DNA from 4 places in the Rhizobium sp. NRK18 genome. Region 2 is predicted to be linked to each of the others. Evidence: predicted binding sites of a transcription regulator. Region 2 holds the regulator's gene; each other region holds the start of a gene.

Region 1 (5,406 bases), 1.5 Mb from region 2:
ACTTGCCCGTCCCCGAGCCGCCGACAAAGCCGAGAATCTCGCCGCGATATACGTCGAGATTGAGCTTGTCGAGCACCAGCTTCTCGCCGAAGCCGACGGTCAGGTCGCGCACCGAGAGGATGACCTCCCGTTCGCCCTCGCTCGTCTTTTCCTGAGTGGCCTGATCCATCCCCGCGCCCTTTAAAAATCGATGGCCGCGTAGAACATGGCGAACAGCCCGTCCACGAGAATGACGACGAAGATGGATTTCACCACAGAAGCGGTCACGTGCTGGCCGAGCGATTCCGCGCTGCCGCCGACCTTCATGCCCTCGAGCGCCGCGACCACGCCGACAATCAGCGCCATGAACGGCGCTTTCACCATGCCGGAAATGATCGTCGAATAGTCGATGGCATCGCGCAGCCGTGTCAGGAACACTTCGAAGGTGATGCCGGAATAGACCCAGGCGATGATCGCCGCCCCCCCGAGCGCCGCGAAATTGGCGACGATCGTCAGCAGCGGCAGAGCGATGGTGAGCGCGACCAGGCGCGGAAAGATCAACACGCCCACCGGATTGAGCCCGATCACCTTCAGCGCGTCGATCTCTTCGCGCATCTTCATCGAGCCGATTTCGGCGGTGATGGCGCTGCCCGAGCGGCCGGCGATCATGATCGCGGTCAAGAGGACGCCGATTTCGCGCAGCTGCAGGATGCCGACCAGATCGACGACAAACACCTCGGCGCCGAAATAGCGAAGCTGGAAGGCGCCCTGCTGGGCGATGATCGCGCCGATCAGGAACGACATCAGCAGGATGATCGGGATAGCCCGAACGCCCATGCGGTCGACCTGGTTGGCAATCGCCGCCGGCGAGACGCCGCTGCCGCGCCCGAGTTTCATCTGCGCCCCGCGCACGGCGGAACCGAGAATGTACATCGACGCTTCGAAATCGCTCCAGAAGGCGATGGTCAGCCGGCCGACCGGAGCGAAGATGCGCTCCGTGAGCGCCACCTGGCGAGGTGCCGTCTTGCCGTCGGAGACCTTTTCGGGAATGGCGGCCAGCAGTTCCTTTAACCCGGCGCTTTCGCCCGTGACCGTCACGTCCGTGCCGGCCTCGCGGGCCTTCATCTCGATCCGTCGGATAAGCCAGGCACCCGCCGTATCGATACCGCCGAGACCCGAGACATCGATCACCAGCGCCCTGGGCAGTCCCTTGGCGGCGATTTCGCGCAGCGGATCGATGACCGGTGAAATCGTCGTGTTGCGCCAGTCGCCGGTCAGCACGAGCCGACTGGCACCAGACGCCCCGGGCGTCTCGAATACGAAGGCTGCAGGAGTACCCGTTTCGGCAGACAATATACGCCAATCTTCATTGCATTACTGAGTCTTGCCTGTTTACCCTCCGGCAGCACCGGTGTCACGGCTGCCGGCAGCCACAGTCCCGAATGTCGCGGCAAAATAACCTTCGCATTGCAAACGTGCCACTGTGGTCGCACCCTGCCGGGACAAGCCTTGGGGCTGTTCCCGGCAGCGGGCAAATCCGGCGCTCAGGCGGCCTTGTCGGACTGCAGCTTCAGCGGCGGAGCCAGCTGTATCGGCAAAGGTTCTTCAGCCGTGATCTGCTGCCAGGTGATCAGCTCGAACGTGCCGTCGTCATGCTCGGCAACGGCCGTGCAGCTTTCCACCCAGTCGCCGGTGTTGATGTAGCGGATGTCGTCCATGTCTTCCATGACGGCGTGGTGAATATGACCGCAGATGACACCGTCGACATTGTGACGGCGGGCTTCGTCGACGACACACTTCTGGAACTCGCCGATGAAGTTGACGGCGTGCTTGACCTGCAGCTTGGCCCATGCGGAGAACGACCAGTACGGCAGGCCGATGCGACGGCGGATGGCGGCAATCACGATGTTGAGCCGAATGGCGGCGTCATAGGCCCAGTCGCCGAGATAGGCGAGCAGACGGATGTTGCGAACGACGACATCGAATTCGTCACCGTGCAGGATCAGGTACTTGCGGCCGTCTGCCGCTTCGTGGATGGCCCGTTCCATCACCTCAATGCCGCCGAAATGCATGCCGGGGAAATCGCGCAGGAATTCGTCGTGATTGCCCGGAATATAGATGATGCGGGTGCCCTTGCGCGCCTTGCGCAGAAGCTTCTGAACCACGTCGTTGCAGTTCTGCGGCCAGAACCAGCTGCGCTTCAGACGCCAGCCGTCGACGATATCGCCGACGAGCACGATCGTTTCCGCCTCGTGATAGCGCAGGAAATCCAGAAGGTAGTCCGCCTTCGCGGCCTTCGAGCCCAGGTGCACGTCCGAAATGAAAAGGGTCCTGAAACGTCTGGCTTCCATCTTGTCATCCACCGATCGACTGGTTCAATCCAATTATGACTGTCAAAAACAGAGTCTTGTTTCAGGAAGATGACAATGGCGGCGGTGGGCTTCATACGAAGCTAAAATGCGCGCAATATCGCCGCTGAGACGATATTTTGGATACCCCCGGCGACAGGATTGATGTAACAGCCATCGCCAAAGCGCCACAAAAGACGGAGAAGCATGGGATGAACGCTCCAGACAAGCCGAACAACACCACTGGCCCGCGCAGCGGCGATCTGGACGAACAGGCCCTCTTCTACCACCGATATCCGTCCCCCGGAAAACTCGAGATCCAGGCGACCAAGCCGCTCGGCAACCAGCGCGATCTGGCGCTCGCCTATTCGCCCGGGGTCGCAGCCCCCTGCCTCGCCATCCGCGATAATCCGGAAACGGCTGCCGACTACACCTCACGCGCCAATCTCGTCGGCGTGATCTCCAACGGCACAGCCGTCCTCGGCCTCGGCAATATCGGCCCACTCGCCTCCAAGCCCGTGATGGAAGGCAAGGCCGTCCTCTTCAAGAAATTCGCCGACATCGACGTGTTCGACATCGAAGTGGCCGAACCGACCGTCGAAGGCATGGTGAGCACCATTTCGGCGCTCGAGCCGACCTTTGGCGGCATCAACCTCGAGGATATCAAGGCGCCGGAATGCTTCGAGGTCGAGCAGCAGCTGCGCGAACGCATGAACATCCCGGTCTTCCACGATGACCAGCATGGCACCGCCATCATCGTCGCCGCAGCCGTGCTGAACGGTCTGGAGCTTGCGGGCAAGGACATTGAAAAGGTCAAGATCGTCGCCTCGGGCGCCGGCGCGGCGGCACTTGCCTGCCTCAACCTGCTGGTGAGTCTCGGCGCCAAGCGCGAGAACATCTGGGTCCACGACATCGAAGGCCTGGTCTACGAGGGTCGCGAGGCCCTGATGGACCGCTGGAAATCGATCTATGCGCAAAAGAGCGACAAGCGGGTTCTGGCCGAGTCGATCGCCGACGCCGACGTCTTCCTCGGCCTGTCCGCCGCCGGCGTGCTGAAGCCGGAGCTGCTCGCCCAGATGGCGGAAAAGCCGCTGATCATGGCGCTCGCCAATCCGACGCCGGAAATCATGCCGGATCTCGCCCGTGAGGCGCGGCCCGACGCGATGATCTGCACCGGGCGGTCGGACTTCCCGAACCAGGTCAACAACGTTCTCTGTTTCCCGTACATCTTCCGCGGCGCACTCGATTGCGGCGCGACCACCATCAACGAAGAGATGAAGCTCGCCGCGGTTCGCGCCATCGCGGCTCTCGCCCGCGAGGAAGTCTCGGACGTCGCCGCCCGCGCCTATTCCGGCGAGACGCCGGTCTTCGGCCCCACCTACCTCATCCCCTCGCCCTTCGACCCGCGCCTGATCCTGCGCATCGCGCCTGCCGTCGCCAAGGCCGCCGAGGAGAGCGGCGTCGCAAGCCGTCCGATCGCCGATTTCGACGCCTATCTCGACCAGTTGAACCGTTTCGTCTTCCGCTCCGGCTTCCTGATGAAGCCGATCTTTGCCGCCGCCAAGAGCGCCGAGCGCAAGCGGGTGATCTTCTCCGAAGGCGAAGACGAACGCGTGCTGCGCGCCGCCCAGATCCTGCTTGAGGAAGGCATTGCCCGGCCGATCCTGATCGGTCGTCCGCAGATTCTGGAAATGCGCCTGAAGCGCTACGGCCTGAAGATCCGGCCCCATACCGATTTCGACGTGGTCAACCCGGAGGACGATCCGCGCTTCCGCGAATATGTGGACGACTATTTCGCGCTGGTCGGACGCCGCGGCGTCACTCCGGAAGCCGCGCGTACCATCGTGCGTACCAACACCACCGTCATCGGCGCGCTTGCCGTGAAGCGTGGCGAGGCGGATGCCCAGATCTGCGGCCTGGAAGGCCGCTACGACCGCCATCTTCGCGACATTCGCCAGATCATCGGCAAGAAGGATGGCGTCCTCGATTTCTCCGGCCTCAGCCTGCTGATCTCGCAGCGCGGCGCAACCTTCTTCACCGACACCTACGTCACCTACAATCCGTCGGCCGAAGAGGTCGCCGAAATGACGATCATGGCCGCGCAGGAAATCCGCCGCTTCGGTATCACGCCGAAGGCCGCTCTCGTCTCGCATTCCAACTTCGGCTCGCGCGATTCGGAAAGCTCGGCGAAGATGCGCCGCGCATTGGCGATCGTGGAGGAAAAGGCGCCGGAACTGGAAGTCGACGGCGAAATGCACGGCGACTCGGCGATATCGGAAGTCCTGCGCAAGCGTGTGATGCCGCAAAGCCGTCTGGCGGGCGAGGCCAATCTCCTTGTGTTCCCGAACCTCGATGCCGCCAACATCACGCTCGGCGTGGTCAAGACGATGATGGACGGCCTGCATGTCGGCCCCATCCTGCTCGGCGCCGCCCTGCCCGTGCACATCCTGTCGCCTTCCGTCACCTCCCGAGGCGTCGTCAACATGGCGGCCCTTTCCGTGGTCGAGGCCTCGCAGCCGCTCTGAGCCACAACTCTGGGCCGCCACTCTGAGCTACTGGGCAAGCTGTCCCGTATTGGTCAGCTTCCCGCAATGCCCGGCTGTATTATGATGGCCAAAGACGACCTGACCCGCTTCGCGGTGCGTAAAGGTCATCTGCGCGATGCGACTGCGCCATCCTTGAGAAACCGGAGACCTCCGACGTGGCTTTGAACCGGTTCGGACTTGCGTTCCTGTCCATCTGCCTCGCTTTGCCGGCGGCGGATCGGGCGCTGGCGCAGTCGGAAGAGGTTTGCGCGACGCTCTACCATCAGCTGACCTCCGGCATCGAAGTCATCGGCACCACCGTCCAGACGCGCGCGCTTCGCCGTGAATTGTCGGAAAAGGATCAGGAGATCCGGGCGGCCCGCCAGCGTCTGAGGGACATGGGGTGCTCATCGGGCAGCGTGGTTGTCATCGGCGGCGCCAACCAGGATGCCTGCAACGTCCAACAGGCGGCGATCGACGGCATGCGCCGGGCGCGGGACGAACTGGCCTCCGGCCGCCAGCCGATCTCCAACCGCAGCGGTGCGACGCGCGAA
Region 2 (5,406 bases):
GCAGCACGTTGTTGCCGTCACCGGTCCAGGCGATCGTCTTGCCGGCGACCGGTCCCTTGTGCTCCTCGAAAGTGAGGAGATCAGCCATGATCTGGCAGGGATGCGTGTCGTCCGTCAGGCCGTTGATGACCGGCACGGTCGCATGTTCGGCAAGCTCCAGAAGGCGCTTGTGGTCGGTGGTGCGGATCATGATGGCGTCGACGTAGCGCGACAGCACCTTGGCCGTGTCACCGATCGTCTCGGCGCGGCCGAGCTGCATTTCGGTTCCCGACAGGAACAGCGTCTCGCCGCCGAGCTGGCGCATGCCGACGTCGAAGGAGACGCGCGTGCGGGTGGACGGCTTTTCGAAGATCATCGCCAGCATCTTGCCGGCGAGCGGCTTGTCAGCCGTTCCGTCCTTCGTCGCCACCTTGCGGGTGCGGGCGTCGTTCAGAATGCCTCTGAGGTCCTGCGAGGAGACCGCGGAAAGATCGAGAAAATGCTTGGTAGCTGCCATGATAACCTGTCAGAATTTCGCTTTGGCCGCCTCAGGCGGACTTCTTGATGAGAGCGGAATGAAGCGCCTCGGCGGCACGCTCGATGCGCGCCAGTCCCTCGCGGGCTTCATCCGCACTGACGATAAGCGGCGGCAGGAGGCGCACGACATTGTCGCCCGCAAGCACGCCGAGAACATGCTGCTCGCGCATTGCCGCAAGCAATTCTCCGGACGGGATCCGCGCCTTGATGCCGAGCATCAGGCCTTCGCCGCGGAAATCCTCGATGATATCCGGATACCGGTCCTTCAGGGATGCGAGACCCTGACGGAAGACCAGTGCGACATCGCGCACATGCTCGAGGAAGCCGTCGGCCAGGACGACATCCAGGACGGCATTGCCGACGGCCATGGCCAGCGGATTGCCGCCATAGGTGGAGCCGTGCGTGCCTGCGACCATGCCGGATGCGGCTTCCGCCGTCGCAAGGCAGGCGCCGAACGGAAAGCCGCCGCCGATGCCCTTGGCGATTGCCATGATGTCCGGCGTGATGCCGGCCCATTCATAGGCGAAGAACTTGCCGGTACGGCCGACGCCGGTCTGCACCTCGTCGAAGATCAGCAGCAGGCCATGTTCGTCGCAGAGTGCGCGCAGAGCCTGCAGGAACTCCTTCGATGCGGGCCGGACACCGCCCTCGCCCTGGACGGGTTCGACGAGAATGGCGCCGGTCGCTTCCGTGATCGCCGCCTTGACGGCAGCGAGATCGCCGAACGGCACCGGATCGAAGCCCGGCGCCTTGGGGCCGAAGCCCTCGAGGTATTTCGGATTGCCGCCGGCCGCGATGGTGCCGAGGGTCCGGCCATGGAAGGCGCCCTCGAAGGTGATGATATGGAACTTGTCCGGATGCCCCTTGGCATACTGGTAGCGCCGTGCCGTCTTGATGGCGCATTCCAGGGCTTCCGCGCCCGAATTGGTGAAGAACACCTTTTCGGCAAAGGTCGCAGCCGACAGACGCGCAGCCATCTTTTCCTGGCCGGGGTTCTCGTAGACGTTGGACAGGTGCCAGACCTTGCCGGCCTGCGTGGTCAATGCCTCGACGAGATGCGGGTGCGCATGGCCGAGAGAATTGACGGCAACGCCGGCGGCGAAGTCCATATAACGCTGGCCGTCTTCCGTCACGAGCCAAACACCCTCGCCTCGCTCGAAGCGCAGAGGTGCTCTTGCATAGGTATCGTAGAGCGGACCGTTCTGAGCCATGGCGCTGACCTTTCCTGGGCTATGTTGGCTGGGCACAAATAAAAAAGACCGCCTTTTGGGCGGTTGCCGCACTATCATCATATAGGGTGCCGATGTCAACAAATCACCCGCAAAATCAGGCCATCGCAGGGCTTCGTGAAAAAGCGGGAACGACCTCGCAACAGACCGGCGGCCGAAAAAATTTCAAACAGCAAGTTGGGGAAAACCGAGAAATCGAATCGCGATGATTCCGGCGACTCTTGTCACGGAGTCAGGCTGGCACTAGGTTAAACATGCATTAAGAATTTGCGCTTGGCGGAAAAAAGTCACCCGGCAGTACAAGAGGCGTACTCCGTTCCGAAGGAATTCGGGACACGGTGAAGGATTCTGCCATGCATTGGACTGCAGGCGGAGAAGACCCAATGAACTGGACAGACGAACGCGTTGAAAAGCTTAAGAAATTGTGGGCGGATGGGCTGAGCGCCAGCCAGATCGCCGCACAGCTCGGTGGCGTCAGCCGCAATGCCGTCATCGGCAAGGTTCACCGTCTCAACCTTCCCGGACGCGCAAAGTCCGGCGGCGCGTCCTCGGCGGCACGCACGGTCAAGCGCCCCGTGACCGCACCGAAGGCTCCGAACTATGCAGCCCGCGTTACGACCCGCACCGTCACCCGTACGGCAGGCGCCACGGCACTGAAGGAAGAGGTCGAAATCAACGCGATCCAGGAGCATCGCTACGTTCCCGCCTCGAACGTCGTCGTGCCGATATCCCGCCGCCTGGCCCTGACGGAACTGACCGAACGCACCTGCAAGTGGCCGGTCGGCGATCCGCTGCAGGACGACTTCCATTTCTGCGGCTGCGAGTCCCCGGACAATTCGCCGTACTGCAATTATCACGCCCGCCTCGCCTATCAGCCGACCAGCAGCGACCGCCGTCGCGCCGCAGCGGCCAGCTGATCGCGGCGGAGCGACCGAACAGACCATCATGACGAACGGGCCTGCGGGCCCGTTTTTCGTTTCCGGCTGCGAGAAGTCAAAAGAAAACCCCGCTGTGAACAGCGGGGTTCAGAAGCATTCGGATGAAAATTCCAGGAGGTCAGACTTCCATGGAATAGCCGGCACCACGCACGGTGCGGATGACGTCCTGCATGTTGGAGAAGTTCAGCGCCTTGCGCAGACGGCCGACGTGAACGTCGACCGTGCGTTCGTCGACATAGATGTCATGGCCCCAGACGCCGTCGAGCAGCTGGGAACGCGAGAAGACGCGGCCCGGGGACGCCATCAGGAATTCCAGAAGCCGGAACTCGGTCGGGCCGAGGCGGACTTCACGGCTCTTGCGGTGGACACGATGCGTTTCGCGGTCGAGCTCGATATCGCCGCAGCGAAGCACGGCGGAGAGAACTTCCGGATGGGCACGACGGAGCATGGCCCGAACGCGGGCCATCAGTTCGGGCATCGAGAACGGCTTGACGACATAATCATCGGCACCGGTCGACAGTCCGCGAACGCGTTCGCTTTCCTCACCGCGCGCCGTCAGCATGATGATCGGCAGCCGTTCGGTCTCAGGGCGCATGCGCAGGCGACGGCAGAGCTCGATGCCGGGAACGCCCGGCAGCATCCAGTCGAGCAGGAGAAGGTCGGGCACGCGCTCCTTGAGGCGGATTTCCGCCTCGTCGCCGCGCATGATCGCCTCGACTTCGTAGCCCTCGGATTCCAGATTGTAGCGAAGAAGCTCGCTCAGAGCTTCCTCGTCTTCAACAACCGCTATTTTCGGGACCATTCACGGTTCTCCAACTTATCGAGCCGTCACTCGGACGTCACGCCCATGGTCGACGTGTTGTCGTCCTTCGGACGCTCACCTTCCGGCTGGCTGCCGGTGGTCATGTAGTAGATCGTCTCGGCGATGTTCGTGGCATGATCGCCGATACGCTCGATGTTCTTGGCGCAGAAGAGAAGATGCGTGCAGGTGGTGATGTTGCGCGGATCTTCCATCATGTAGGTCAGGAGTTCGCGGAACAGCGACGTATGGATCGCGTCGATTTCCTCGTCGCGGTCGCGGATCGACTTGGCCTTTTCCGCCGAGCGGCTGGAGTAGACGTCGAGCACTTCCTTGAGCTGCACCGAGGCCAGTTCGGACAGGTGTTCCAGGCCGCGGGCGAGCTTGCGCGGGACGCCGGTGCCCTGCACCGCGATGACGCGCTTGCCGATGTTCTTGGCAAGGTCGCCGACGCGTTCAAGGTCGGCCGCGATGCGGATCGAGCCCATGATTTCGCGCAGGTCGGCGGCAACCGGCTGGCGGCGTGCGATGGTGACGACGGCCGCGTCGCCGATTTCGCGCTCGCCGGTGTCGAGAATGACGTCGTCGGAGATCAGCTTCTGGGCAAGCGCCAGATCGCCGGTCACGAGAGCCTGAACGGACTCGCTGACCATCTGCTCGGCAAGACCACCCATTTCGGAGATCCGGCGCTGCAGGAACTTCAATTCGTCGTCGTAAGCCGACATGAGATGCTGTTGTGTCGAGGGCATGGTGGTGTTCCCTGATATCTTGAGGCAGGCTTCAGCGCGGCTGCGGATCAGCCGAAGCGACCGGTGACGTAGTCCTGCGTGCGGCTTTCCTTCGGAGAGGTGAAGATCTTCGCCGTCTCGTCGAATTCGACCAGTTCACCGAGATACATGAAGGCGGTCTGGCGCGAGACGCGGGCAGCCTGCTGCATGTTGTGCGTGACGATGACGATCGTGTAGTCGGCGCGCAGCTCGTCGATCAGCTCCTCGATCTTGGCGGTCGAGAGCGGGTCGAGAGCGGAGGCCGGTTCGTCGAGCAGAATGATCTCCGGCTTGACGGCAACGGTGCGGGCGATGCAGAGGCGCTGCTGCTGACCGCCGGACAGGCTGAGACCGCTGGCATGCAGCTTGTCCTTCACCTCGTTCCAGAGGGCCGCGCGGGTCAGGGCCGCTTCCACGCGCTCGTCCATCTCGCTCTTGTTGAGATTTTCGTAGAGGCGGATGCCGAAGGAGATGTTCTCGTAGATCGACATCGGGAACGGGGTCGGCTTCTGGAAGACCATGCCGACCTTGGTGCGCAGCAGGTTGAGGTCCTTCGACTTGTCGAGAATGTTCTCGCCGTCGATCAGCACCTCACCCTCGGCGCGCTGCTTTGGATAAAGCTCATAGATCCGGTTGAGGACACGCAGCAGGGTCGACTTGCCACAGCCCGACGGACCGATGAAGGCGGTGACGCTGCGCTCCGGCAGGGACAGGCTGATGTCCTTGAGGGCTTTGCTGTTGCCGTAGTAGAAGTTGAGATTCTTGATCTCGATCTTTGCCTTTTCGGCAGTCTTCTGCGGCGCGACTTTGTCTAGGGAAAGCATCTGGCTCATCTGTCCTCTCTGCGTCCGGTCAGGCTACGGGAAATTACGCTCAAACCCAAGACGGTCATGGTTATGATCAATGCGCCGGTCCAGGCCAATTGCTGCCATTCTTCATAGGGGCTGAGGGCAAACTGGAAGATCGTCACCGGCAGGCTCGCCATCGGAGCATTGAGGTTAGAACTCCAGAACTGGTTGTTGAGCGCGGTAAACAGAAGCGGCGCGGTTTCGCCGGAAATGCGGGCGACGGCCAGCAGGACACCGGTGACGATGCCCGAGCGGGCGGCGCGGTAGGCGACCGAGCGGATGACGATCCAGCGTGGGGCGCCGATGGCC
Region 3 (5,406 bases), 900 kb from region 2:
GCATGTCCGGCAGCAGATCGTAGGCCAGTTCCTTCTTGACGGTCGGCAGTTCGCCACCGAGCGGCGCCGGCTTCAGTTCGGAAAGAGCAACCTTGTAGATCTTCTTGATCTTGGCGGCTTCGCCGATCTGGTTATCGCGCTCGACGATGTAAGCGTAATCGCCATTGGCGGTGATTTCCGACAGGCCGACCCAGCCGGCTTCGCCCTTGTCGAGCGGGTAGCGTACGGCGCCCCATTCCTTCGAGGACGGCTTATAGGAGACGAGCTTGACGAAGCCCTTCTCGTCATCCTTCCATTCGCGCTGCACAGCCATCCACAGCGTCTCGTCGTCACCTTCGCCGACGCGGGTGATGCCTTCGAAGCCGAAGCGCACCTGGTTGGCGTTCATGCCTTCCGGAATGTCGATCACCTGGTCGACGGCACCATCGGCGCCGGCGTGGAAGATCTGGTGCGGCACGTCCTTTTCCGGATTGCCTTCGTTGGCGATCCAGAAACCGCCCTTGCCGTCCAGCGTCAGGCCTTCCATGTCGCGGTGCTCCATCGTCGCGCCGTCCTTGGTGATGCGGATGGCGTCGGTGATGACGGCCGGCTTCTGCGTCGCGTCGATGACGAAGATCGTCGGCTGAGCCGAATAGAAGCTGTCATTGGTGGCGTAGAGCTTGCCGGGTTCCTTGGCGTCGGCGGCGAGGCTCGAAAGCGCTCCGAAGCCGATCGGATTGCCGTCCTTGTCGTCGGCCGAAACGATCTCCGGGAAGGCCTTCTCGCCTTCGCCGAGTTCGTAGAGCATGACATGCGAGCGGGCGCCGCCATCTTCCACCAGGTCGGCCTCGTTGGCCGTGGCGATCAGGTTGCGCTGCGGGACGGCGATGATGCCTTCCGGAGCGATACCCGACGGCACGATCTGCATCAGTTCCGGCTCGGCGCCGGTGTCCTTGTAGATGCCGACGACGGAAGCGCGCTCGGACATCACGAAGATGTAGTTCTGATCGCCGAACTTGGCGACTTCCAGGCCTTCCAGCTCAACGCCCTTCTTGCCGGCGCGCTTGTCGGGGAACATGCCGAGCTTGGCGATCTCGCGCTCGAGGCTCGGGCCGGACTCGTAGAGCACCTTGCCGGTCGTGTCGAAGATGGTGAAGCCGCGCGAACCGCCTTCGTAATCGCCTTCATCGGCAACGACGACGCGGTTGTCGTCCAGCCACTGGATGGAGTCGGGTTCGCGCTTGACGCCCTTCAGCGAGCCGGTGAAGTCGAGCTTGCCGTCCTTCTTGATGTCGACGCCGTCGATGTCAACTGCACCGGCGCTGAAGTGCGAGGTGACTTCGCCGGTCTTGCCGTCAACGATGACGATGTGGTTGTTTTCCTGAAGCGTCAGGGCGATCTGGCCCTTGTCGTTGATGTCGACAAATTCCGGCTCCGGATCTTCCGGAGCGATCTCGGCGAGGCCGGTGACGTCGATCTTCTTCAGGCCGCCGCAATCGGCAGCGCCATCCTTGAAGGGAATGGTGACGAGATAGCCCGCCGGCATCTGCGGCAGCTTGCCGTCGTTCAGCTCTTCATTGCGCTCGTTCTCGATGGCGATCGCGGCAAAGGAACCGTCCGGCGCGATGGCGATCGAATCCGGCTGGCCGCCGAGATCGCAGGAGGCCTCGATGGCATGGCTCTTGACGTCGATGGTCAGGAGCTTGCCGCCGGTCTTGACGTAATCCTCGGACGTGTTGACGGCAGCAAAAACCTTGCCGAAGCGGGCGGCGACGGAGGTCGGCTCGCCGTCGGCCATGACCGCGCCGAGCGGCTTCGGGGCCTTCGGATCGGTGATGTCGACGAAGCCGACTGCGCCGAGCGGGCTGTCGGAATAGACGAGCGTGTTACCGTCTTCCGTCGCGGTGATGATTTCCGACGAGGTCGGCGTCTTGACGTCCTTGTCGGCCGGCAGGTTTTCCGCGACCGGGAAGGCTGCGATGCGGTTGAACACGGGTTCGGCGAATGCGGCAGCGGCAGTCGATGCCAGCAATGCTGCGGTCAGCGCCGCGCGGGAAAAAGTCGTCGTCATGGGGACCCCCTGTCTCCTCGAATTGGAACCAGGCGGTTTTGCGCATCCTGCATGACAGGCGCATGACAGAGCGCGCCAATATGCGACAATTTCGCACAGGACCCAAAGAAAACCCGGCTCTGGGCCGGGTTCTCGAAGCTCAGGCGGAACGGCGCCGCCGTTCGTTCTGCATGATGAACAGCGAGGCGCCGAGGATCAGGACCGCACCGACCCAGAAGGAGACGGTCGGCGCATAGCCGAAGACGATCCAGCCGGCGAGCACGTTCAGCGGCAGTTTCAGATCGTCGAAGGGCTGCACATAGGCGGCATCGGCGGCGCGGTAGGCCCAGGTCAGGAGATACTGTGCGGCGGCCGTCAGGACGCCCATCAGCACCAGAAGCCCCAGCGCCAGGTCCGTCGGCACGACGAACCCGGCGCCGGCCGCCAGAACGCCGTTGACCGGCGTCAGCAGGACGAGAAGCCAGATGGTGATCGTCTCCGGCTTCTCATAGGCCGTCAGGTTCTTGGTGATCAGCGACGCGCCACCCCAGAGCAGCGCCGCGATGATCGGCAGGAGTGCCGCCGGCGTGAAGGCTTCGGACCAGGGCTGCAGGATGATCATCGCGCCGGTAAATCCGGTCGCAGTCGCCAGCCAGCGCACCACCCCTACCCGCTCGCCAAGGAAGAAGCGGGCACCAAGGATGATGAAGAAGGGCGAGGTCATCACGAGTGCGATCGCCTGTCCGATCGGCACGGAGGCAAGGCCGACGACCCACGCTTCGACGCCGAGCGCCGAGAGGACGACACGCAGAAGGTGATGCCACGGCCGGTCGGTGCGCATGGCACTGAGACCGAGCCGCCAGATGACCGGCACGGACAGGACGGAAGCGAAGGCATATTGCCAGAAGGCGGCAGACGCCGGCGGGAAGCCGAGCCGCATCGTCACCCATTGGGTGGCGGTATTGATGCCCGCAAAGGCGACACCGGCTGCGACCATCAGGATCGCGGCCGCCACCGGGCGGGACGGGTTGAGCACGAGGGAGCTCTGATTCATGTCTTTGTTTCTCCAAAAGAGACCAACACAAATCAGGACGCATGAGGTGGAAAACGGCTTCAATCCCGCGCAGGAACCCCGCCCGGATTGCGACCGTCTCTCTCATTCTCTTCCATCCGGACTATCACCGTCGGCTCCGGAATTGCACCGGATCTGCTGACCCGCCGGACACCTGTCCAACGGCGCTCGCGGGCTTGGGGACGAACCCCTTACCGCCGGTGGGGACTTGCACCCCGCCCTGAGAACAGCCCACAGATAGGATATCCCGACGCACCGGGCAAGAGCGCGGGGGTCCCGGCGGTGTTGACGCTGTGTTCTCAAGGATAGGACACAATAGAAAAACCCGGTGCATTGCTGCACCGGGTTTGAAACTCAATTCCTGCTTCCCTGCGGAGCGCCGGGAACAGCGTCAACCATATTAGTTGACGGCGTCCTTCAGGCCCTTGCCGGCCGTGAACTTCGGAACGTTGCGAGCCGGGATGTCGACTTCCGCGCCCGTGGACGGGTTGCGGCCCTTGGAGGCTGCACGATGCGAAACGGTGAAGCTGCCGAAGCCGGCGAGACGGATGTCGCCACCGTTCTTGAGTTCAGCCTGAACGGTTTCGAAGAGCGCGTCGACTGCGGAAGCTGCATCTGCCTTGGTCAGACCGGCCTTTTCTGCAACTGCGGACACGAGTTCATTCTTGTTCATGTTTCCACCCCTTTCATTGGTATGAAACGACTCATTATCAAGCTCGGCGAGAGCATAGGGGAGCTATCGCCTGCTGCAAGCCAAAAGCCTTGCTACGCAGGGAAAAGCAAGCGTTTTTCGTTCGTATTTCACAAAAAAGGCCGGCATGAATGCCGGCCTTTCGGTAAAATGTATCACTTCGGTCACAGAGCGGTCACGAGGTGGCCGCGCCGCACTCAATGCGCGATCGTGCCGGCCGAATCGTCGGCAGCGTCCTTGCCTGCGATTGCAGGCACGTCTGCCGGCGGTTCCCACTCGATCGGCTCGAGCTTGCGAACGAGCGCGTGCTCGAGCACCTCGCCCATCCGCGAGACCGGAATGATCTCCATGTTGTTCTTCACATTGTCCGGAATGTCGGCCAGATCCTTGGCGTTTTCTTCCGGAATGAGAACCTTCTTGATGCCGCCGCGAAGAGCCGCGAGCAGCTTTTCCTTGAGGCCGCCAATCGGCAGGACACGACCGCGGAGCGTGATTTCACCCGTCATCGCGACGTCCTTGGAGACAGGCACGCCGGTCATGATCGAGACGATGGCGGTCGCCATGGCAACGCCTGCCGACGGGCCGTCTTTCGGGGTAGCACCCTCCGGAACGTGGACGTGGATGTCAGCCTTGTCGAAACGCGGCGGCTCGATGCCGAAATCGATCGCCCGCGAGCGGACATAGGAGGCCGCTGCCGAAATCGATTCCTTCATCACGTCCTTCAGGTTGCCGGTCACCGTCATGCGGCCCTTGCCACCCGGCATCATCACGCCTTCGATCGTCAGCAGTTCGCCGCCGACTTCCGTCCAGGCAAGACCGGTGACGACACCGACCTGATCCTCGCGCTCGGCTTCACCATGACGGAACCGCGGCACGCCGAGGTAGTCATGGATGTTGTCCGCCGTCACGTTGACGCTGGTGACCTTGCCCTTGATGATCTCGGTCACGGCCTTGCGGGCGAGCTTCATCAGCTCGCGCTCGAAGGACCGCACACCGGCCTCGCGGGTATACTGGCGAATGACCGCCATCAGCGCGTCGTCGCTGACCGAGAATTCCTTCGGCTGCAGCGCATGTTCGCGGATGGCCTTCGGCAGCAGGTGCCGCTTGGCGATCTCGGCCTTTTCGTCTTCCGTGTAGCCGGCGATCCGGATGATCTCCATGCGGTCCATCAGCGGACCCGGAATGTTGAGCGTGTTGGCCGTGGTGATGAACATCACGTTCGACAGGTCGTACTCGACTTCCAGGTAGTGGTCCATGAAGGTCGAGTTCTGTTCCGGATCGAGCACCTCGAGAAGTGCCGAGGACGGATCGCCACGGAAATCCATGCCCATCTTGTCGATTTCGTCGAGCAGGAAGAGCGGATTGGCCTTCTTCGCCTTCTTCATCGACTGGATGACCTTGCCGGGCATCGAGCCGATATAGGTGCGGCGGTGGCCACGGATTTCGGCTTCGTCGCGAACGCCGCCGAGCGCCATGCGGATGTACTCGCGGCCGGTCGCCTTGGCGATCGACTTGGCAAGCGAGGTCTTGCCGACGCCGGGAGGGCCGACGAGGCACAGGATCGGCCCCTTGATCTTCGAGGCGCGGGCCTGCACGGCGAGATATTCGACGATG
Region 4 (5,406 bases), 1.9 Mb from region 2:
GCCGGAAGGCGTGCCAGTGGTCATGTCGATGGGACGGTTCGTTTCACGCAAGGAATTCGCGTTGCTGATCGCGGCTGTTGCCAAGTTGCCTGGCGCGTATCTCTGGTTGGCCGGCGACGGCGAAGAACGTGAAAATCTGGAAAGAATGGCCGCGAATCTGGGCATCAGTGAACGGGTTCGCTTCCTTGGCTGGCTGCAAGATACGCGACCTTATGTGGCGGCTTGCGACATTTTCGTTATGCCGTCCAGTCACGAGCCACTCGGCAATGTCGTTCTGGAAGCCTGGGCTCAGAAGCGACCGGTTGTGTCGTCGCGCTCGGAAGGGCCTTCCTGGTTCATGCGCCACGGCGAAAATGGTCTGCTGGTTGATATCGGCGATACGGACGGTTTTTCGACTGCGATCGAGACGCTGATCAATGACGAGGCTCTTGCGTCCAAGGTTGCTGCCGGCGGTCATCAGACCGTATTGGGGCAATTTTCGGAAGATGCGATCGTCGATGCGTATATGGCGCTCTTTGCCAGAAAGCCTTGAGAGACCTATTATTCGGATCCCTATCCAGCGCCTTCCGCAGTCTCTTGCATTTCGAGATGATTTGGGTGTGTTTACAGGGAAGGCCGGCTTGATCGTACCTGCCTGGTCCAGGGTCCGCCGCAAAGGAGAAGTCCAAGGTGCAGATTTTCGTGGTCGGCTCCAAACCCAACCCGCATTGGCCGGCGGTTCAGCCCGATGTCGTAATTCTCGCCAATGGTGCGATCGCCTACGCCAGGGACCGCTTCTCCGCCGCTCATTGCATTGGTTTTGCGTCACTGAATTTCTGTCGCCAGAGCCGGGGCGTTCAGAACAGAGCAGATCGAGACGCGGTAGAGGGCGTCGAGCTTGATGAGTTGGTCTATTGGGATCCGGTCGGCAAGGATTGGCTCAAGGATGTCAACTTCAAATACAAGACTGGCAAGGAGCTCAGCAATTGGGAGCAGTGGTGGTTCAATTACTGCCACTATTCTTTTGTCCGATGGCTTGTCGCGATTGCCAACCCACGGAATTGGTGGCACGCCTTCAAAAAACACAGGGTTGGCATGCCTGCGTATTTTGCCGGCAGTCGGCTATCGACAGGCATGCTTGCTGTCGAATATGCGATGAGGCGCTTCCCTGACGCTGACAAAATTCATGTTTGTGGGATTGGTGTGAAGTGGACCGGCGGGCATTTTTATGACCAGGCCCATGCGCATGACAATTTTCACGAAAAGGCGGATGTCGCGCTTTACCGGTGGATCAAGAAGAATAGGGCTAACGTAATCTTTTGCGAGGTCGGCGAACCTTTGTAGCCGTCCTTTTGCGCCTTTCGACGCCTGGCCGCGTTTGGTACTGCGGTGGTGGCGCCTGCTCATAAGGCACTATTTTGTCGACGCTCGTTCGCCTAACCGCCCATCACCTTCGCATAAACCGCCCCAAGCCGCTCCGCCTCGCTTTCGATCGCGAAGTTATGGCGCGCGTGGGCGAGCGCATTCGCTCCCGCCCGTTCGCGCCTTGGTTCGTCGTCCATGAACTGAGCGGTCGCTTCCGCCATGGCGTCGAGGTTGTCGCGGGGGATGATGGTGCCGGTTTCGGCGTCTCCCGTCTCGATCAGTTCCGGAAAGGCGCCGACGTCGGTGGCGATGACGGGGACGGCGGTGGCCATGGCTTCGAGCGGGGTCAGGCCGAAACCTTCCCAGCGCTGCGGGGCGATGAAGAGGTCGAGGCCGCGGTACCAGTCGTTGATGTTGGTGTGCTCGCCGACAAACAAAATCCGGTCGGCAAGGCCGGCTGCCTTCACCTTCTCCTTCAGGCCGTTTTCGAATTCTACATGCTGCGGGGTGGCGCGGCCGGCGATGATCGCCGACCAGTCTGGCCGCTGCGGCAGAAGCCGGATCATGGTGTCGACGAAGAGATCGGTTCCCTTCTGGCGGCGAACACGGCCGAAGCAGCCGGCGATCTTCTGCGCCGGATCAAGGCCGAGTGCGCGCTTTGCCTCGGCCTTGTCGGCCGGCGGCGAAAATCGCGTCGTGTCGATGCCATGCAGGCTTACGGTGCTTTCGACCTCAAGATAGGCCGCCGTCTTGGCGCTGGTGGCGATCACCGCGTCCATCTTCGAAATCAGGAATTTCGTCCAGCCGGTGTGGCGGCGCTGCGAGGCGGAGGTGAAGACGATCTTCAATGGCATGCGCAGGAGGTCGCGCAGGATGATCGCCGGCAGCATCTCGATGTTGCGCCGCGCGTGCCAGACGCGGAAGCGCTTGCCCTTCGGCGGCGTCCACAGGCGCCAGAGGTCGCGGTAGCGGATATGGGGCAGGGTGGCCGGCAGGCCGGATCCGAGAACGGCAATGCGCTGGCCGAGCCGGCGCTGCACCGGAACGAGCTGGATGATCGTCGAGGTGACCCCCGACAGCCGCTGCTTGAAGTTCGGCGCGATGATGTCGATTTCGCGGAGATCGGCCACCGCGCCTTGATGGGCGGTGGCCTTGCTTGCGACCGTCACGGTCGCGCTCAGCCCCAGCTGACGGCGAGGATTTCGTAGGCCTTGGAGCCGCCGGGGGCGTTCACTTCGATGGAATCGCCTTCCTCCTTGCCGATCAGTGCGCGGGCTATCGGCGACGAGATGGAAATGCGGCCCGCCTTCACATCGGCTTCCTGGTCGCCGACGATCTGGTAGGTCTTTTCCTCTTCGGTGTCTTCATCGACGAGCTTGACGGTCGCGCCGAACTTGACGGTGGAACCGGACATTTTCGTGAGGTCGATGACTTCCGCACGGGCAATCAGGTCTTCCAGCTCGCCGATGCGGCCCTCATTGTGGCTCTGCGCTTCCTTGGCGGCGTGGTACTCTGCGTTTTCCGAAAGGTCGCCATGGGCGCGCGCTTCGGCGATCGCCTCGATGATTCTCGGGCGTTCCTCCTGCTGGCGCCAGCGAAGCTCTTCGTTGAGCTTGGTGAAACCACCCGGGGTCATCGGAACTTTCTCAACCATTTCCTTTTCCTTACTGCGCGTCCCGTTCGTTGTGCATAGGGACAAAAGAAAACAGGTTCCGAAGAGGAACTTCGGAACCAGTCAAACTGTCAACTTGAGCGTTTATAGCAGACTCGCCCGGTCAAATGCGAGTTTTTTTTAGCCAACTCCGGCTCCCGTGCCGGCTCTTGCCCTGCCCGTCAGGGGATGTGGCCTTCATCCAAGTGTCATGGTCAGGGACTATCCGACGTGTGTCGCAATTCCCTGCCTAAGGAGAGAGACCATGATGAAGTGTTTTTCGGCGCTTGCCGCCGCAACCATGCTGGCCGGTGCCGCGCATGCCGCCACCGTCTATCCGCTCGATCGTGCCACGATCCTCGTCAACTCGCCGTTCGACTTCAAGGTCGAGCTCGACAAGGTCTACGGTGAGGGTGATGTCGCTGTCACCGTCAACGGCAAGCCCTATGCCGAAGTCTTCGGCAAGCCGGCCGAATTCGTCGCCGAAGAAAAGGGCAAGGACGACGCCGTCCTCGGCTCGGCCCTGATCCTGCGCGATCTGGCGCTTGCCTCGGCCGGCGATTACACCGTCGAAGTCAAGGCCGGCGATGAAACCAAGTCGGTTACCTGGAACGTCTACGGCACCCCGGCTGCGCCGAAGGCCAAGAACATCATCTTCTTCCTCGGTGACGGCCTTTCGGTCGCCCACCGCACCGCCGCCCGCATCATGTCGAAGGGCATGACCGAGGGTAAGGCCAACGGTCGTCTGAACATCGACGATCTCGATCACATGGCCTTCATCGGCACCTCGTCGACCCATTCGATCGCCACCGACTCGGCCAACACCATGTCGGCCTACATGACCGGCCACAAGTCGCGCGTGAACGCCCTTGGCGTCTATGCCGACCGCACCCCGGCAAGCCTTGACGATCCGAAGGTCGAGACGATCGCCGAAGCGCTGCGCCGCACGACCAAGAAGTCGATCGGCGTCGTTTCCACCGCCGAAATCGAAGACGCGACCCCGGCCGCCGTCATCGCCCACACCCGCAAGCGTGCCGACAAGGCCGAGATCGTCGGCATGTTCATGAAGACCCAGCCCGACGTCATCCTCGGAGGCGGTTCGGCCTACTTCCTGTCGAAGGATGTCCCCGGCTCCAAGCGCAAGGACGACAACGACTACATCGCCCAGTTCAAGGATGCCGGCTACACGCTCGCAACCTCCAAGACGGAACTGGATGCAGCCGCCGGTACCAACACCGGCAAGCTGCTTGGCCTGTTCCACACCGGCAACATGGACGTCGCGCTCGACCGCATGTTCCTGAAGAAGGGCACCGTCGACAAGTTCCCCGACCAGCCGGGCCTCGTCGACATGACCAAGACCGCCCTCGACCAGCTGTCGAAGAACCCGGAAGGCTTCTTCCTGATGGTTGAAGCTGCCTCCGTCGACAAGATGTCTCACCCGATGGACTGGGAACGCTCCGAATTCGACGTCATCGAGATGGACCAGGCCGTCGGCGCTGCCATGGAGTTCGCCAAGACCCATCCCGATACGCTGATCGTCGTCACCGGCGACCATACGCACGGCGTGTCGATCGTCGGCACCGTCGATGACGAAAAGCCGGGCGACGTGATGAGCGAGAAGGTTGGCACCTATGACGACGCCGGCTTCCCGAACTACACCGACGAGAATGGCGACGGCTATCCGGACAAGGTGGACGTGTCCCGCCGCATTCAGATGTATGCCGGCAACCATCCGGAATACTACGAGACCTTCCGTCCGAAGATGGATGGTCCGTTCGAGCCGTCGATCAAGAATGCGGACGGCAAGTATGTCGCCAACCCGGCCTACAAGGATGTCCCCGGCGCCGTGCTGATGCCGGCCAACATCCCGTCCGACGGCGACACCGCTGCCCATACCGTTGACGACGTCGTGCTGCAGGCCACCGGCCCCGGCTCGGAAGAGTTCAAGGGCTACATGGAGCAGAGCGACGTCTACAAGGTCCTGATGGACACCTTCGCGCTCGGCTCGCAGTCGATGTAATCGCGACCATCGGATAAACTGGTTCCGGGCGGCACGGTCGCCCGGAACCGCTTTTGACGTGAGCGACGACCGGAAATCAAAGACCAGGAGGCGGAGATGAACCGTCAACCCTCTCCATTCACTCTCTCCCGCAGACGCCTGATGGCGCTTGCCGCCGGCATGCCGCTCGCGGCCTTGACGCGACCGGCCTTCGCGGCGACCGATCTGACGTTTGACGAGCTTTACAGCAAGGTGACTGTGCTCGGGCTGGAGTTTTCCGACAAGGTGAAATCGCTCGACGGCAAGCCGGTGACAATGGGCGGATTCATGGCGCCGCCGCTCAAAGCTGAAGCCAATTTCTTCGTTTTGACCGAAATTCCGATGGCGCTCTGCCCGTTCTGCTCGTCGGATG

What was found. The regulator PhoB, encoded in region 2, activates phosphate uptake and scavenging genes when phosphate is short. The targets are predictions, from matches to a motif close to TGTCATNNANCTGTCAT.
Region 1: NN662_RS08860 (UDP-2,3-diacylglucosamine diphosphatase) is a predicted target of PhoB. The motif match lies at 2,389-2,405, and genes of this name have one in related genera.
Region 3: NN662_RS12015 (esterase-like activity of phytase family protein) is a predicted target of PhoB. The motif match lies at 2,102-2,118, and genes of this name have one in related genera.
Region 4: NN662_RS07145 (alkaline phosphatase) is a predicted target of PhoB. The motif match lies at 3,192-3,208, and genes of this name have one in related genera.

What each region holds. Positions count from the first base shown of each region.
Region 1 covers NZ_JANFMV010000001.1:1,923,671-1,929,076, reverse strand. The annotation lists gene NN662_RS08870 (ABC transporter ATP-binding protein) at 1-169, opposite strand, end outside; gene NN662_RS08865 (ABC transporter permease) at 181-1,335, opposite strand; gene NN662_RS08860 (UDP-2,3-diacylglucosamine diphosphatase) at 1,524-2,330, opposite strand; gene NN662_RS08855 (NADP-dependent malic enzyme) at 2,540-4,852, shown strand; gene NN662_RS08850 (DUF2865 domain-containing protein) at 5,029-5,406, shown strand, end outside.
Region 2 covers NZ_JANFMV010000001.1:3,457,019-3,462,424, forward strand. The annotation lists gene argF (ornithine carbamoyltransferase) at 1-496, opposite strand, end outside; gene NN662_RS16375 (aspartate aminotransferase family protein) at 528-1,727, opposite strand; gene NN662_RS16380 (GcrA family cell cycle regulator) at 2,129-2,662, shown strand; gene phoB (phosphate regulon transcriptional regulator PhoB) at 2,802-3,485, opposite strand; gene phoU (phosphate signaling complex protein PhoU) at 3,512-4,231, opposite strand; gene pstB (phosphate ABC transporter ATP-binding protein PstB) at 4,279-5,082, opposite strand; gene pstA (phosphate ABC transporter permease PstA) at 5,079-5,406, opposite strand, start outside.
Region 3 covers NZ_JANFMV010000001.1:2,560,976-2,566,381, forward strand. The annotation lists gene NN662_RS12015 (esterase-like activity of phytase family protein) at 1-2,050, opposite strand, end outside; gene NN662_RS12020 (DMT family transporter) at 2,190-3,083, opposite strand; FMN riboswitch at 3,184-3,333, opposite strand; gene hupB (DNA-binding protein HupB) at 3,502-3,774, opposite strand; gene lon (endopeptidase La) at 3,990-5,406, opposite strand, start outside.
Region 4 covers NZ_JANFMV010000001.1:1,546,586-1,551,991, forward strand. The annotation lists gene NN662_RS07125 (glycosyltransferase) at 1-532, shown strand, start outside; gene NN662_RS07130 (hypothetical protein) at 670-1,323, shown strand; gene NN662_RS07135 (glycosyltransferase family 4 protein) at 1,416-2,474, opposite strand; gene greA (transcription elongation factor GreA) at 2,522-2,998, opposite strand; gene NN662_RS07145 (alkaline phosphatase) at 3,261-5,015, shown strand; gene NN662_RS07150 (hypothetical protein) at 5,112-5,406, shown strand, end outside.